One region of the Xanthobacter albus genome, then DNA from elsewhere that is predicted to be linked to it. Evidence: riboswitches for the same ligand, from Rfam matches in the RefSeq annotation. Region 1 holds a riboswitch; the other holds the start of a gene.
The links. Region 1 has a riboswitch for thiamine pyrophosphate ahead of thiO (glycine oxidase ThiO). Riboswitches for the same ligand answer to the same signal wherever they lie in the genome.
Positions count from the first base shown of each region.

Region 1 (6,959 bases):
GCCGGCGCGCGCCATCACGGAGTGGGACGCCATGCGCGACGCCATCGGCAGCGCCATCGGGCCGGACAGCCCGGACCGGTGGCTCACCATCATCTTCACTGGCGACATGGAATGGGCGGAGTAACCCAGCGGATCGTCGCGCCGGGCGCTCAAGCGGGCTTGCCGCCCGGCGCGGGCAGGTGATCCAGCGCCGCGATCAGGCGGCGAATGCTCTCGGCCGGGTCATCCGCGCGCATCACCGCGCCCATGACGGCAACGCCCCGCGCCCCCGCATCCAGGCAGGAGCGCGCGGTGTGCGCCTCGATCCCGCCGAGGGCGACCACCGGCACCGCCGCCGTGGCGGCGAAGGCGGCAAGGCCGGCCCCGCCCAGCGCCGGGCCGTATCCGGGCTTGGAGATCGTCTGGAACACGGGGCTCGCGGTGATGTAGTCCGCGCGCGCGGCGTTGCTCCCGCCGGCATCCGCGAGCGTGTGGACGGAAAGGCCGATGAGGGCACGGGGGCCGAGCAGCGCCCGCGCGGCCGCCACGTCGCCGCCATCCGGCAGGTGCACCCCGTCCGCGCCCGCCGTCCGCGCCAGCTCCGGCGTGCCGTGGAGCGTCAGCCGGGCGGCGAATGGGGCGGCGGCGGCCCGCAGGCGGGCAAAGAGGGCGAGCTGTTCGGCCTCCGGCAGGTCCTTCTCGCGCAGGGAGATCCAGCGGCAGCCGCCCGCGCAGGCGGCGGCCACGAGCCCGGCGAGGTCGCCGCGCGCCTGCCGGCGGTCGGTGATGAGAAGCAGCGGCGGCGCCGGCAGCACGGCCGTTCAGCTTCCCACGAGGCCGAACTCGGGGCTGGACGCCTCCGCATGCAGCTTCCTGGGGATGCGCCCGGAGAGGCGCGCCAGACGCCCGCCCTCCACCGCGTGGCGGAAGGCGCGCGCCATGCGCACCGGATCGAGCGCTTTGGACACCGCCGTGTTGAGCAGCACCGCCGAGCAGCCCAGCTCCATGGCGAGCGCGGCGTCGGAGGCGGTGCCGATGCCGGCGTCCAGCACCACCGGCACCGGTGAGCGCGTGCAGATCAGTTCGATCATGTGCGGATTGGCGATGCCGAGGCCTGAGCCGATCATGGAGCCGAGGGGCATCACGGTGGCGGCTCCCAGGTCCGCCAGCTTCTGGCAGGTGACGGGATCGTCATTGCAATAGGGCAGCACCACGAAGCCGCGATTCACGAGATCCTCGGTGGCTTTGAGCAGCTCCTCCACATTGGGGTAGAGCAGCTCGCGGTCGCCGATCACCTCCAGCTTCACCCAGTCGGTCTCCAGCGCCTCGCGCGCCAGTTCGGCGGTGAGCACGGCGTCCTTGGCGGTCTGGCAGCCGGCGGTGTTGGGCAGGATGTGGACGCGGCCGGTGAGGAGGTCCGTCAGGCTCTCCTCATAGCCGCTGAGGCTGATGCGGCGGATGGAGGCGGTCGCCATCTCCGCGCCCGAGGCGGCGAGCGCGTCGAGGAACACCTTCTGGTTGGGATACCCCGCCGTGCCGAGGAATAGGCGCGACTGGAAGGTGCGCCCGGCGATGACGAGGGGATCGGCATTCGTGCTCATGGTCGTTCTCGTGTCCTGTCGCGCCGGCTCAGCCGCCCTGCTTGGCGGTGATGATCTCCACCGTGTCGCCGGCGGAAAGGCGGGTGTCGCCCCATGCGCGGCGCGGCACCACGGCGCCGTTGAGCGCCACGGCGATGCCCTTCTGCGCCGGGTCGAGCCCCTTGGCGCCGATGAGGTCGGCGATGGTGGCGGCCGGCAGGGCTTCGGCGGCGCCGTTCACGGTCAGCTCCAGGGGGGCCGTCATGGCTCTCACTCCGCCGCCGCGCGCGGCGCGAAGCGGCCGGCGCGGAAGGGGGCGGCCACCGAATTGAGGCGGCCTTCGAGCACGAAGTCGGCCACCACCTTGGCGGTCACGGCCAGCAGCAGGATGCCGTTGCGGTGGTGCCCGGTGGCATAGACCAGCCCGTCCACCTCCTCGGCCGGGCCGAGAATGGGCGCGTCGTCGCGGCTGCCGGGGCGGAAGCCCACCCATTGCTCGTGGATGGACAATTCCTCGATGGCCGGCAGCGCGCGCCATGCATAGGTGAGCAGGGCGAGCTGCCCGCCGGCCGTGAGGTCGGTGTCGAAGCCCTTCTCCTCCGTGGTGGCGCCCAGGATGAGGCGGCCGTCGCGGCGGGGGACGATGTAGGAATGGGGGGCCCAGATGACGTGGTTCACGAGCGGAGCCGCAGGGTCCATGCGCAGGGCCATCATCTGGCCCTTCACCGGGCGCACCGGCAGCGGCGCGGCGGGGGTGATGTCCACCCCCCGGCTCCAGGCGCCGGCGGCCAGGATGACCATGTCGGCGGCCTTCAGCTCGTCGCCCACCACCACGCCCATGGCCTTGCCGCTTTGGGTGGCGACCCGGCTGACGGGGCTGTTCTCGTGCAGCCGCGCGCCGGCGCGGGCGACGGCCGTGAGCAGGGCGGAAACCACCTTGCGGTTGTCCACCTGATGGTCCTCGGCGCTCAGGATGGCGCCGGAAAGCTGGCCGGCGAGGTGCGGTTCCAGGCGGCGCACGGCGGCGGCGCCGAGCCACTCCACCGGCAGGCCGAGGGAGGTCTGGAGCGCGAACAGGTGGCGCAGGCGGGCGGCGTCGTCGGCGGTGAGGCCGATGGTGAGGGTGCCCTCGGTGCGCAGGTCCACGCTGGTGCCCGATTCGGCCTCGAGCTCGGCCTCGAACTGCGGCCACAGGGCCTGGCTCAGGCGGTTGAGGGCGAGCAGCTCATCCTCGCCGGGCTCTGCCTCGGCGCACGCGGCCAGCATGCCGGCGGCCGCATGGCTGGCGCCGCGCCCGGCAACGCCGGCCTCGTAGATATCCACCGCGCAGCCGGCGCGCGCGAGGCGCCAGCCCAGCGAAAGGCCCATGACGCCGGCGCCCACGATGGCGACCCGCGGGCGCGCGGGGGATGTGGCGGAAGACGATGAAACAGGCGACAAGCTCTCGCTCATCGGCACCTCCCTACGCTGGCATGATCCAGACAGGTTCGATGGGTATGATCTCAGCCGCGTGCACGCGCGGCACCCCAGGCCGAGGCGCATTATCCACGGCCGGGCCCATATCGCAAGGTGGCTCAGGAGTTTTCGATGGGGCGCCCCTCAGCCCGGATGGGCGACGGCCTCGTCCGCAAGCCGGCTGGCCAGCAGCTCGCCGGAGCGCTCCAGTACCGGATAGGCCGCCGCCGCGACGATATGGGCGTTGATGAGCTTCAGGTCGCGGATGAGGTCCAGGTGCAGCGTGCTCGCCTCCGCGAGGTGCACGAGCCCCGAGCGCAGATGGTCGAAGTGGGTGCGGGTGGCGAGGCTCTCGCTGGCGCGGAAGGCCGCCTTCTCACCCGCCAGCAGCCGCGCCGCGCGCGGGTCGGCGGTGAGGAACAGGGAGGCGGCGAGCCGCACGTTGTCGGCGAGCCGGTTCAGCAGCATTTCCAGCTCACGCCGGCCCTCGGGTGAAAAGGAGAGGCCCCGCTTCAGCCTCTTCGCGGCATGCAGCAGAAGGTTGTGGTGCACCACGTCGCCCGCCTGCTCCATGTTGGTGGCGAAGGTGAGGATTTCGTCCACCCGCGCCCGGTCGGTTTCGGTGAGCTCGGCCGGGTCGATGGCGGTGAGATAGGTTTTGATCTCGCGGTTGAGCCGGTCGAGGATGTCGTCCATGCCCTGGGTCTCGGCCAGCCGCCTGCGGTCGCCGGAGATGAGGGCCTCGCGCGCGCTCGCCAGCATGTCGCCCACCGTGTCGGCGAGCCGCATGGCCTCCCGCGCCGCCGCGCCCACGGCCACGATGGGCGTCTCGCGCGCGGCGGGCTCCAGATAGATGGGTCGGCTCGGGTCGGCCGGGTCCTCGCGGTCGGGATAAAGGCGGCGGAGCAGCTTCGAGAAGGGCGAGAGCAGCGGCAGGAAGGCCGCCGCCGTCACCAGGTTGAACAGGGTGTGGAAGTCCGCGGCCGCCCGGCCCGGATCGCTCTGCATGGTCACCATGAAGCGGCCGATGGGCTCGATGAAGGCGAGGGCGAGCGCCACCCCCAGTGCCCGGTTGATGAGATTGCCCCAGGGCAGGCGGCGGGCGGCGGGGTCGCTTCCGCCCGCCGCTTCCAGCGCCGGTGCCAGGGCGCTGCCGAGATTGGCGCCGAGGATGAGCGCGAAGGCGGCATTGGGCGGCACGACGCCCTGGCTCGCCAGCGACATGACGATGAGCACCACGGCCACCGAGGAGTGCACCGCCCAGGTGAGGGCGGCCGCCAGGATCACGTCCAGCATGGGCACGGTCGCCACCTGCCCCAGCAGCATGCGCAGGGATGGTGCATCCTCCAGCGGCCGCATCAGCTCCACGAGCTGGTGCAGGGCGATGAGGATGAGGCCGAGACCGATGACGGCCTGCCCGAGGTCGTGGGCGGCGGAGCCGCGCTGCGTGCGGAACATGATGAGGCCCGCCAGCACCAGCCCCGGCGCGGCGGCGGCGACATCGAAGGAGAGCACCTGCACGATCAGCGTGGTGCCCACATTGGCCCCCAGCATGGCGGCGAGCGCGGGAACCAGATCGACGAACCCCGCGGCGGCGAAGCCGGAGACCATGAAGGCGGTGGCGGTGCTGCTCTGGAGCAGGGCGGTGATGGCGAGCCCGGCCGCGAACCCCTGCCAGCGGTTGCGCAATGCCCGCGCCAGCACCGCCTTCAGCCGCGGCCCCAGGGCCTGCTCCACGGCGCTGCGCACCATGTGCGTGCCCCACAGCAGCAAGGCCGCGTAGCCGGCGAGATCGATCAGCGTGACGGAAAAGGTCATGGCCACCCCTTCCTCAAGTTCATCCCGACGCGGCTCGAAGGCGCTCTTTCGGTGCCGGCGGACGGCGGAGGCCGGCGCGACGAAACGCCGGAATCTCCGTCATTATGATTTGCCGGCTATCAGATTACGCCCATTTCGCTGCGGTGCAACATGCACCCGCGGGCTCACTCGGCGATGATCTTGACCTTGTCGCCGTATTTCAGCTTGGCGTTGGCATCGAGGCCGTTGAGCGTCAGGAAGCGCTCCAGGTGGCGGTCGGGCACCTGCATGCGGGTGGCGATCTTGTCGGGCGTGTCGCCGAAGCCCACCGTGACCAGCCGCAGGCGCAGCGGCTTCACCGTCTCCGCCTCGCCGGAGGAGACGCGCCGGAAGGTGCTGGCGGCGGCGCGGAAGCGCTGGTCCAGCTCGGGCGTCAGCTCGCGGGCGGCGAAGATGAGGCGATAGACATCCGAGCCGAAGCGGATGGCGAACATGCGGAACGACCACTGGTCGCCGCGCGCGATGGCGGTGGCGGCGGAAAAGCCGTTCACGCTCAGGGTCTCGACCGTGTTGATCTCCACCCCGTCGATCCAGCCCGAGGAGAGATATTGCGCCAGCGACTGGTCGGGGCTCACGCGCACGGCGTCGAGCCGCAGCGCCTCGCGCCCGGAGCCGGTGGCGCCCAGCACCGCCTGGGAGGTGTTCTCCAGCGAGAAGCCCTCGGGCGCGGTGAAGGTGAAGCCGAGCTTGGGGTGGAAGAACTTGCGCCCGCGCACGAAGCCTTCCTTGGGGTCGTCGCCATAGACCATGCCGTCGATGGCCGAGAGATAGGCGCTGCGGTCGCGCTCGCCGTTGCCGGGAACGGCATACTGGCGCGCGTTGGCGATGGCGATGGAGATGCGCTCGGGCGTGGCCGGATGGGAGGAGAGGAAATCCATCTCCGGCGGCGTGGCGGAGCCGCCGAGCGCGGTGGAGCGCATCTCGGAGGATCGGCCCATGTCGGTGAGGAAGCGCGAGGCGCCGTAGGGGTCGAACCCCGCGCGCGAGGCGATGCCGACGCCGATGGCGTCCGCTTCAAGCTCCTGCCCGCGGGAGAAGGAGGCGAGGGTGCGCTGGCTCTTCTGCATGGCGAGCGCCCCGAGGTCTGGGTCGTTCACCACGTCGGAGATGACGCGGCTCACCAGCACCGCCTGCTTCACCTGGTCCTCGCGGATATTGGCGTGGCGGGCGATGACGTGCGCCATCTCGTGCGCCAGCACCGAGGACATCTCGGAGGTGTCGTTGGCGAGCGCCAGCAGCCCGCGTGTGACATAAAGGGAGCCGTCGGGCAGGGCGAAGGCATTCACGGCCGGCGAGTTCAGCACCGTGACGCGGTATTTCAGGTCCGGCCGCTCGGAGGCCGCCACCAGCCGCTCCACCACCTGCTGGATGAGGGCCTTCAGCTCGGGATCGTTGTAGGCGCCGCCATAGCTGGCCACGAGCCGCTCGTGCTCGCGCCGCTGGGTGGGGGACATGTCGGCGAACTCGGAGGCCTGCGCGCCGGAAAGGGGCATGCTCGCCTGGTCGAGCTCGGCCGTGGAGCAGCCGGCCAGCAGCAGCGCAAGAAAAACGACGCCCGCCCGCAGCCCACGCCGCGGCGCATCACGCCGGAGCACGCTCGCGTTTCGGGCCTCAGCGCTCAACTTCACTCCTCGCTTCCCGCTCGCTCGCCGAGCCGCTCGATGCCGGCTGGAGACCGGACCATGATCGCCGGGCCGCCCTGTTCCCGCACCACGCCGCGCACGCGTACCCGCTCGCCCCGCAAGGTGTCGGGATCGTGGCCGGAGCCTGCGCCATGCCCGAAGATTATGGCGAAATCCCCGGTCGGCACGAGCACGGTGAAATCCCGTCGCCAGATCTCACCAAAATTCAGATAGGTCGTTTCACGCCGTCCGCCAACCGCCTTGATGCGTCCTTCCGCTACGGCATGAAGCCCGAGGCGGCGCCCCATCTCCTCCTCGTTTCCCGCCGGGGCGATGGCACCCGGCCGCGCCCACAGGCCGCGCCGCGCCGCGCGCGCCGCGTGCTCGTCCGCGACCAGAGACGGCGCGCACGCGCCGTCAGCGCTGGCATAAGCAGCGCCGGCCGCTACCAGGCGGGCGGCGATGT
Region 1 is NZ_CM195532.1:2,279,535-2,286,493, forward strand. It holds gene V5F75_RS10165 (cation diffusion facilitator family transporter) at 1-124, shown strand, start outside; gene V5F75_RS10170 (thiamine phosphate synthase) at 150-794, opposite strand; gene V5F75_RS10175 (thiazole synthase) at 801-1,580, opposite strand; gene thiS (sulfur carrier protein ThiS) at 1,609-1,824, opposite strand; gene thiO (glycine oxidase ThiO) at 1,830-3,011, opposite strand; TPP riboswitch at 3,002-3,098, opposite strand; gene V5F75_RS10190 (Na/Pi cotransporter family protein) at 3,159-4,832, opposite strand; gene V5F75_RS10195 (M48 family metalloprotease) at 4,997-6,499, opposite strand; gene V5F75_RS10200 (thermonuclease family protein) at 6,496-6,959, opposite strand, start outside.

Region 2 (6,959 bases), 150 kb from region 1:
ATCCAGAACCAGTGGTTCTGCCGGTCCAGCCAGTGGGCCGCATAGGCAAGGCCCATGCACAGGCCGAGCGCGAGCGCGGCGCGCACATTCTCCCCTCCGGGCGCGAGGCGATCGAGGAAGAGGCGCAACCCTCCGCTAGCCGGCGGCTCCGCGCGCTCCGGCGCCTGCGCTTGCGGCCCCGCGCGCAGGGCGGCGGCGGTGCCGCGCACGGCCGCGGTGAGCGGATCGCGCAGGCCGTCCGACGAAGGTCCCTCCGGCAAGTCGCCGTGAGCTTCCGCCCTGGCGAGCGCGTCGAGCCGCGCTGCCGCCGCCTGCAGCGCCTCGGCATCTTCCGACGACAGCAGCGCCGCGAACAGACCGTCGCAGGCCTGCACGAGGGCCGCGAGGTCGTCCGCCTCACCGTGGTGGCCGCCGCTGGAGGCGCGCGCCTCCAGCATCAGGCCGGCGAGGGTGGAGAGCGCATCCGTCACCTTCCGGCGGGCGGCCTCAAAGGGGGTGCCGGGCTCTTGCACGCGCGCCCGCGCGAGGCCCGCCAGCGCCGAGATGAGGACCGTCTTCGCCTGCCGCTGGGGCCGGCGGGGAAACAGCAGCGCCTCCACCGCCAGCACCGCCATGTAGAAGGCCATGCCGGCGATGTAGAGCACGCTCAACCACCAATAGGGCCCGATGCCGGGCACGCCGATGGCGATGGAGGCGAGCAGCAGCGCCTGCATGGTGCCGATGGACCAGATGGCGCCATAGCCGCTGAGCAGCCCGCCCGCGAAGCCCGCCACCGCCATGGCCGCCACCGTGACGCCCCAGGGCAGGCCTGCGAGGTAGCCGGCCAGATAGCCGAGGCAACCGATGAGGCCCGAGAGGGCAAGGCGGCGGAACACGGAGCGGTAGGTGCCTTCCGGCTCCCCGGCCGCCATCATCAGCGTGCCCATGGAAATCCACATGCCGGTGATGATGTCGCCGCAGGCATAGCCCACGGAAAAGGGCACGCCGATGCAGAAGGCGGCGCGGATGGCCCGGCCCCAGGGCCAGGGCGCGGGCTTCAGCCGCGCCAGCTCCCGCAGCCAGGCATTGGGATGGGAAAAGCCGCCCTCCGGCGCGGACGCCCGCGCCGCCGCTTGATCCACGCTCATTCCAGCTCCCCGCATGGCGGCGGGCACGCGCCTCGGCCCATGCCCGCCGGAGTGCGGCCGAGGTTATATGAAACCGCGGGCTCTGTCGTGGCGCTGCGGAAGGTGCGGCTCCGTGAAAAAGGGCCCCGGCCGGAACGCGCCGGCCGTGGCCCTCATGCTTCGGCGCGGAGGGATTACTCCGCCGCGCTCACATAGAGCTTGCCGCCCTCGGCCAGGAACTCCTGCGACTTCTGGCGCATGCCCTCGGCCGCCGCCTCAGCGGTGAGGCCGCCGTCCGCCCCCTCCATCAGCTTGGCCTCGGCGCGCAGCTCCTGGGTGATCTTCATGGAGCAGAACTTCGGCCCGCACATGGAGCAGAAGTGCGCCACCTTGTGGGCGTCCTTGGGCAGGGTCTCGTCGTGGAACTTCTGCGCCGTGTCGGGGTCGAGACCCAGATGGAACTGGTCCTGCCAGCGGAAGTCGAAGCGCGCCCGGCTCACGGCATCGTCGCGGATCTGCGCGGCGGGGTGGCCCTTGGCGAGGTCGGCGGCGTGGGCGGCGATCTTGTAGGTGATGACGCCGGTCTTCACGTCGTCGCGGCCGGGCAGGCCCAGGTGCTCCTTGGGCGTCACGTAGCAGAGCATGGCGCAGCCGAACCAGCCGATCATGGCCGCGCCGATGCCGGAGGTGATGTGGTCGTAGCCGGGCGCGATGTCGGTGGTGAGCGGGCCGAGCGTGTAGAACGGCGCCTCGCCGCAGGCCTTGAGCTGCTTGTCCATGTTGGCCTTGATCTTGTGCATGGGCACGTGGCCCGGCCCCTCGATCATGACCTGGCAACCCTTCTGCCACGCGATGTTGGCGAGCTCGCCCAGGGTTTCCAGCTCGGCGAACTGGGCGGCGTCGTTGGCATCGGCGATGGAGCCGGGGCGCAGGCCGTCGCCCAGCGAGAAGGAAACGTCATAGGCCCGCATGATGTCGCAGATCTCGTCGAACCGCTCGTAGAGGAACGATTCGCGATGCCCCGCGAGGCACCAGCGCGCCATGATGGAGCCGCCGCGGCTGACGATGCCGGTGGTGCGCCGCGCGGTGAGCGGCACATAGGCCAGCCGCACGCCGGCATGGATGGTGAAATAGTCGATGCCCTGCTCGGCCTGCTCGATGAGCGTATCCTTGAACACCTCCCAGTCGAGCTTGAGCGGGTCGCCGCCCACCTTCTCCAGCGCCTGGTAGATCGGGACGGTGCCGATCGGCACCGGCGAGTTGCGCACGATCCAGGAACGGATGTTGTGGATGTTGCGCCCGGTGGAGAGGTCCATCACCGTATCGGCGCCCCAGCGGATGGCCCACACCATCTTCTCCACCTCGTCGGCGGCGGACGAGGTGACGGCCGAATTGCCGATGTTGGCGTTGATCTTCACCAGGAAGTTGCGGCCGATGACCATCGGCTCCAGCTCGGTGTGGTTGATGTTCGCCGGGATGATGGCACGCCCCCGCGCGATCTCGGACCGCACGAACTCGGGCGTGATGAAGGGCGGGATCTCCGCGCCGAAGCTCTCGCCGTCGGCGAGCGCCTCCGCGGCGCCCTCCACCGCCTCGGCGCGGCCGAGGTTCTCGCGGGCGGCCGCGAACACCATCTCCTGCGTGATGATGCCGGCGCGGGCGAACTCGTACTGGGTCGCCATCTGGCCGGGGGCGGCGCGGCGGATGGTGCGCTCGGCGGGGCAGGCCGCCACCAGCCGGTCGCCGGCAAAGCCGTTGTCCTCCGGCTTCACCTCGCGCGGGACGACGGCCTCGAAGCCGCGCCCGGCCACCCACGCCTCGCGCTGGCCCCGGATACCGGCGTCGAGGTCCACGGTGGGGGCGCATTCGGTGTAGAGGCCTGAGGAATCATAGACATGCACCGGCGGCTCGGCCGGGTCGGACAGCACGATCTCCCGCACCGGCACGCTCATGCCGGCCTGGCCGGGGACATCGATATAGACCTTGCGGGAGCCCACGATGGGGCCGGTGGTGACGGTCTTGGGACCGCCCGTGCTCATCTTGCTGGGATCGACGGCTGTGTTCATGGCGCATCCTCTCTGGCACACGAGCGATCCGAACTCGCCTGGGGCAGATTGGGTGCGGCTTCCGCCTGACCGCGACCGCGCATGCGCGTGCCGCAGGTTCCCGTCCCTCCGCCGGTATGAGCCGGATCAGGTTCAAGGGTCAGGGCGGCGCGCCCACTCTCAGCCCCCGCTCTCGGGGCCCCCCTCGGAACGATGCGACTGTCCGCGTCCGGCGCGCCTTTGTCAATCCGCGCCCTGCGGCAGGCGGGCGCAGAGCCCCGCCGACACGCGCCGGCCGTTGGGCTATACAGGCGCCACGAGTCGGTCGACCCGTCCCGCGCTCATCTTCAGGACCCTCCCATGGACGTGCAGACTTTCGATGTGCCCGACGTGAAGCTGGTGACGCCGAAGCGCTTCGGCGACAGCCGCGGCTTCTTCACCGAGACCTGGAGCGACCGGGTGTTCCGCGCCGAGGTGGCCGACATGGGCTTCGTGCAGGACAACCACTCCCTCTCGGCGCCTCGGGGCACCCTGCGCGGCCTGCACTACCAGAAGCCGCCCACCGCCCAGGGCAAGCTGGTGCGCGTGGTGCGCGGCGCCATCTTCGACGTGGCCGTGGACATCCGCCACGGCTCGCCCACCTTCGGCCGCCACGTGGCGGTGACGCTGGATGCCGCCACCGGCGCCCAGCTCTGGGTGCCGCCGGGCTTCCTCCACGGCTTCTGCACGCTGGAGGACGATTGCGAGGTGGTCTACAAGGTCACCGAATATTACAGCCCCGCCGATGACGGCGGCGTGGCCTTCGACGACCCCGACATCGGCATCGCCTGGCCGGTGCCCGCGGCGGAGCTGGTGCTCTCCGACAAGGACCGCAAGCACCCGCGCCTCAAGGACCTGCCGGCCTTTTTCAGCTACCGCTGAGCCCCTCCGGGGCGCGGATGCTTCAGCCATCCGCGCCCCGCAGCGCAGGGGGTCAGCTGGCGAACAGGAGAATGCCGGCACCGAGCAGCAGCTCGCCCACCAGCACCCCGGCGAATACCGAGCGCCGCAGCAGCGCGAAGCCCGCGACGCCGCCCGCCACCGCCCCGAGCCGCACCAGCAGCGGCACCGCCAGCAGCGGCCCGGCGGGCACGAACAGCAGCCGCGCGATCACCGCCGCCAGCAGCGCCGTCGCCACCGCCTTCACCCAGTGGAACACCTCGCTGCCCGCCTCCACCCGCCGGCCGGCGAGCACCGCGAGCGAGCGCCACACCTCCGTGGGCAGGAAGCCCACCAGCACGACGATGAGCACCGCCGCGCCTTCCGTCAGCGCCGCGCTCATGCCCGCCTCCGATGCCGGCGCCCGGCCATGTAGGCGAGCGTGCCGCCGCCCACCCCCGCGATCAGCAGGTCCAGCCCGCCGTCGAGCCCGGTGACAAAGGGCATGATGATGAAGCCGGCGCCGAGCGCCAGCCACTCCGTGAGCGAAGAGGCATTGCGCACCATGAGCACGGAGAAGGACAGCGGCGTGAGGAACAGGAGCATGCCCGCGAGCGGGCCCGAGAGGCTGCCGGCCATGAGATAGCCCACCACCGTGCCGGCCATGCTCACGCTCACCAGCGTGTTGGCGAGGCCGAGGGTGAAGGGCACCCGCGCCTCTCCCGGCAGGTGCGGCAGCAGGCGCAGCCCCTCCACCCACAGCGTCATCGCCACATAGTGGGCGCACAGCAGCTCGATCAGCATGCTGCGGCGCGGGCCGCGCATGTAGGGGGCCACCGAGACCACCATGGGCAGAAGCCGCATGGAGGAGAGCGTGACGGCGAAGGCGAGGGCCGGCAGCGCCGAGCCGGCGGCGAGGCCACCCACCAGGATCACCTGCGCCGGCAGCGCCCACACCAGCAGCGTGGAAAGCACCCCCGCCCCGAGCGGAAAGGCGAGCCCCTGCAGCAGCGCGCCGAAGCCGGTGTAGCTGGCGAACAGCACCAGGGCCGGCACGGAGATGCCGTGGCGCGCGCCCTGGAGCGCCCAGCCCAGGGTGGAGCGGAGGGGCGGCGGTGCGGGGTCGGGAGGGGGCCGGTGGGACATGGAAAGGCCGTGCAGGAGTCTTCACTGGTGTTGGTAAGGTCGCCATACCATTTGCGCGGGGGATGCGACAGGCCCGCGCGTCACGGCGCCCGCGCGGGCGCCTTTCCCGCACGGGCGGTGTAATGTAGGCAGGACCGGCGGCGCGCGAAACGATTGCAGCGCCGCCGCCGCGACGTCATCCTCCCTGCGCCTGCTCCGAATCGGTCGCCTGCCCGTGCTTCGCATCGACATTCCGTATCGCGACCCGTTCGCCGTCTTCCACGCCTTCGCCGACGCGCCCTTCTGCGCCTTCCTGGATAGCGCCGCCGCCGGTGATCCCCGCGCGCGCTTCTCCTACGTCTGCGCCGATCCGTTCCGCGTCGTCACCGCCGACGGGGCGGGCACGAAGGTGGACGGGCGGGAGGTGGCGGGCGCCCCGTTCCAGGTGCTCGCCCGCGCGCTCGCCGACCATGCGGATGCGCCGGCCCCGCGCACGGAAAATAGCGCCATGCCCTTCACCGGCGGCGCTGTGGGCTTCCTGGGCTACGATCTCGGCCGCCATCTGGAACGCCTGCCCGCCCCCCGCGCGGGGCGGCCCCCGGTGCCGGAAATGGCCATGGGCCTTTACGATGTCGTGCTCGCCTTCGACCATGCCGAAAGGCGCGCCTGCCTCTTCTCCTCCGGCCTGCCGGAGACCGATCCCGCCGCGCGCCGGCGACGCGCCGAGGCGCGGGCGGCCGAAGTGCTCGACCGTCTCGCTTCCGCCCCCGCCGCGGCGCCGGCACCGGACTGGACCGTGACCGGCCGCTTCGCGCCCGACCAGCCGCGCGCCGCGGTGGAAGCCTCGGTGGCGCGGGTGATCGAGTACATCCGCGCCGGAGACATCTTCCAGGCCAACCTGACCCAGCAGATGCGCGCGCCCCTGCCGGCGGGGCTCACGGACCTTCAGCTCTATGCCCGGCTGCGGGCGGTGAGCCCCACGCCGTTCGCGGCCTTCCTGCGCTGCGGGCCGGAGCTTGCGGTGCTCAGTGCCTCGCCCGAGCGCTTCCTCAGCCTCGATGCGGACGGGCGCGTGGAGACCCGCCCCATCAAGGGCACCCGCCGCCGCGCCGCCGACCCGGCCGCCGACGCCGCACTGGCCGCCGCGCTTCTCGCCTCGGTGAAAGACCGGGCGGAAAACCTCATGATCGTGGACCTCATGCGCAACGACCTCAGCCGCGTGAGCCGGGTGGGCAGCGTGAAGGTGCCGGTGCTGTGCGGGCTCGAAACCTTCGCCAACGTCCACCATCTCGTCTCGGTGGTGGAGAGCCGGCTGCGGGAGGGCCTGGGCCCGATGGACCTGCTCACCGCCTGCTTCCCCGGCGGCTCCATCACCGGCGCGCCCAAGATCCGCGCCATGGAGATCATCCACGAGCTGGAGCCCTTCCCGCGCGGCGTCTATTGCGGCTCGGTGGCCTGGATCGGCTTCGACGGCGCCATGGATTCCTCCATCGTCATCCGCACCATCACCCGCGCCGGCGAGACGCTGCTCACCCATGCCGGCGGCGGCATCGTGGCGGATTCGGACCCGGCGGACGAATACGAGGAGAGCCTCGTGAAGCTCGCGCCCATGCTGCGCGCCCTTTCCGGAGAAGGCCGGTGAAGCTCTATCTCAACGGCGCCCTGATGGAGGCCGGGGAAGCCCATATCGCCCCCGGCGATCGCGGCTTCACCCTGGGCGACGGCCTGTTCGAGACCCTGCGGGTGCGCGGCGGCTTCCTGCGGC
Region 2 is NZ_CM195532.1:2,125,400-2,132,358, reverse strand. It holds gene V5F75_RS09470 (FUSC family protein) at 1-1,127, opposite strand, end outside; gene thiC (phosphomethylpyrimidine synthase ThiC) at 1,301-3,172, opposite strand; TPP riboswitch at 3,259-3,367, opposite strand; gene rfbC (dTDP-4-dehydrorhamnose 3,5-epimerase) at 3,512-4,072, shown strand; gene V5F75_RS09455 (AzlD domain-containing protein) at 4,125-4,472, opposite strand; gene V5F75_RS09450 (AzlC family ABC transporter permease) at 4,469-5,215, opposite strand; gene pabB (aminodeoxychorismate synthase component I) at 5,430-6,836, shown strand; gene V5F75_RS09440 (aminotransferase class IV) at 6,833-6,959, shown strand, end outside.
Region 2: linked by a shared signal. The riboswitch ahead of thiC (phosphomethylpyrimidine synthase ThiC) and the one ahead of thiO (glycine oxidase ThiO) in region 1 are both predicted to bind thiamine pyrophosphate.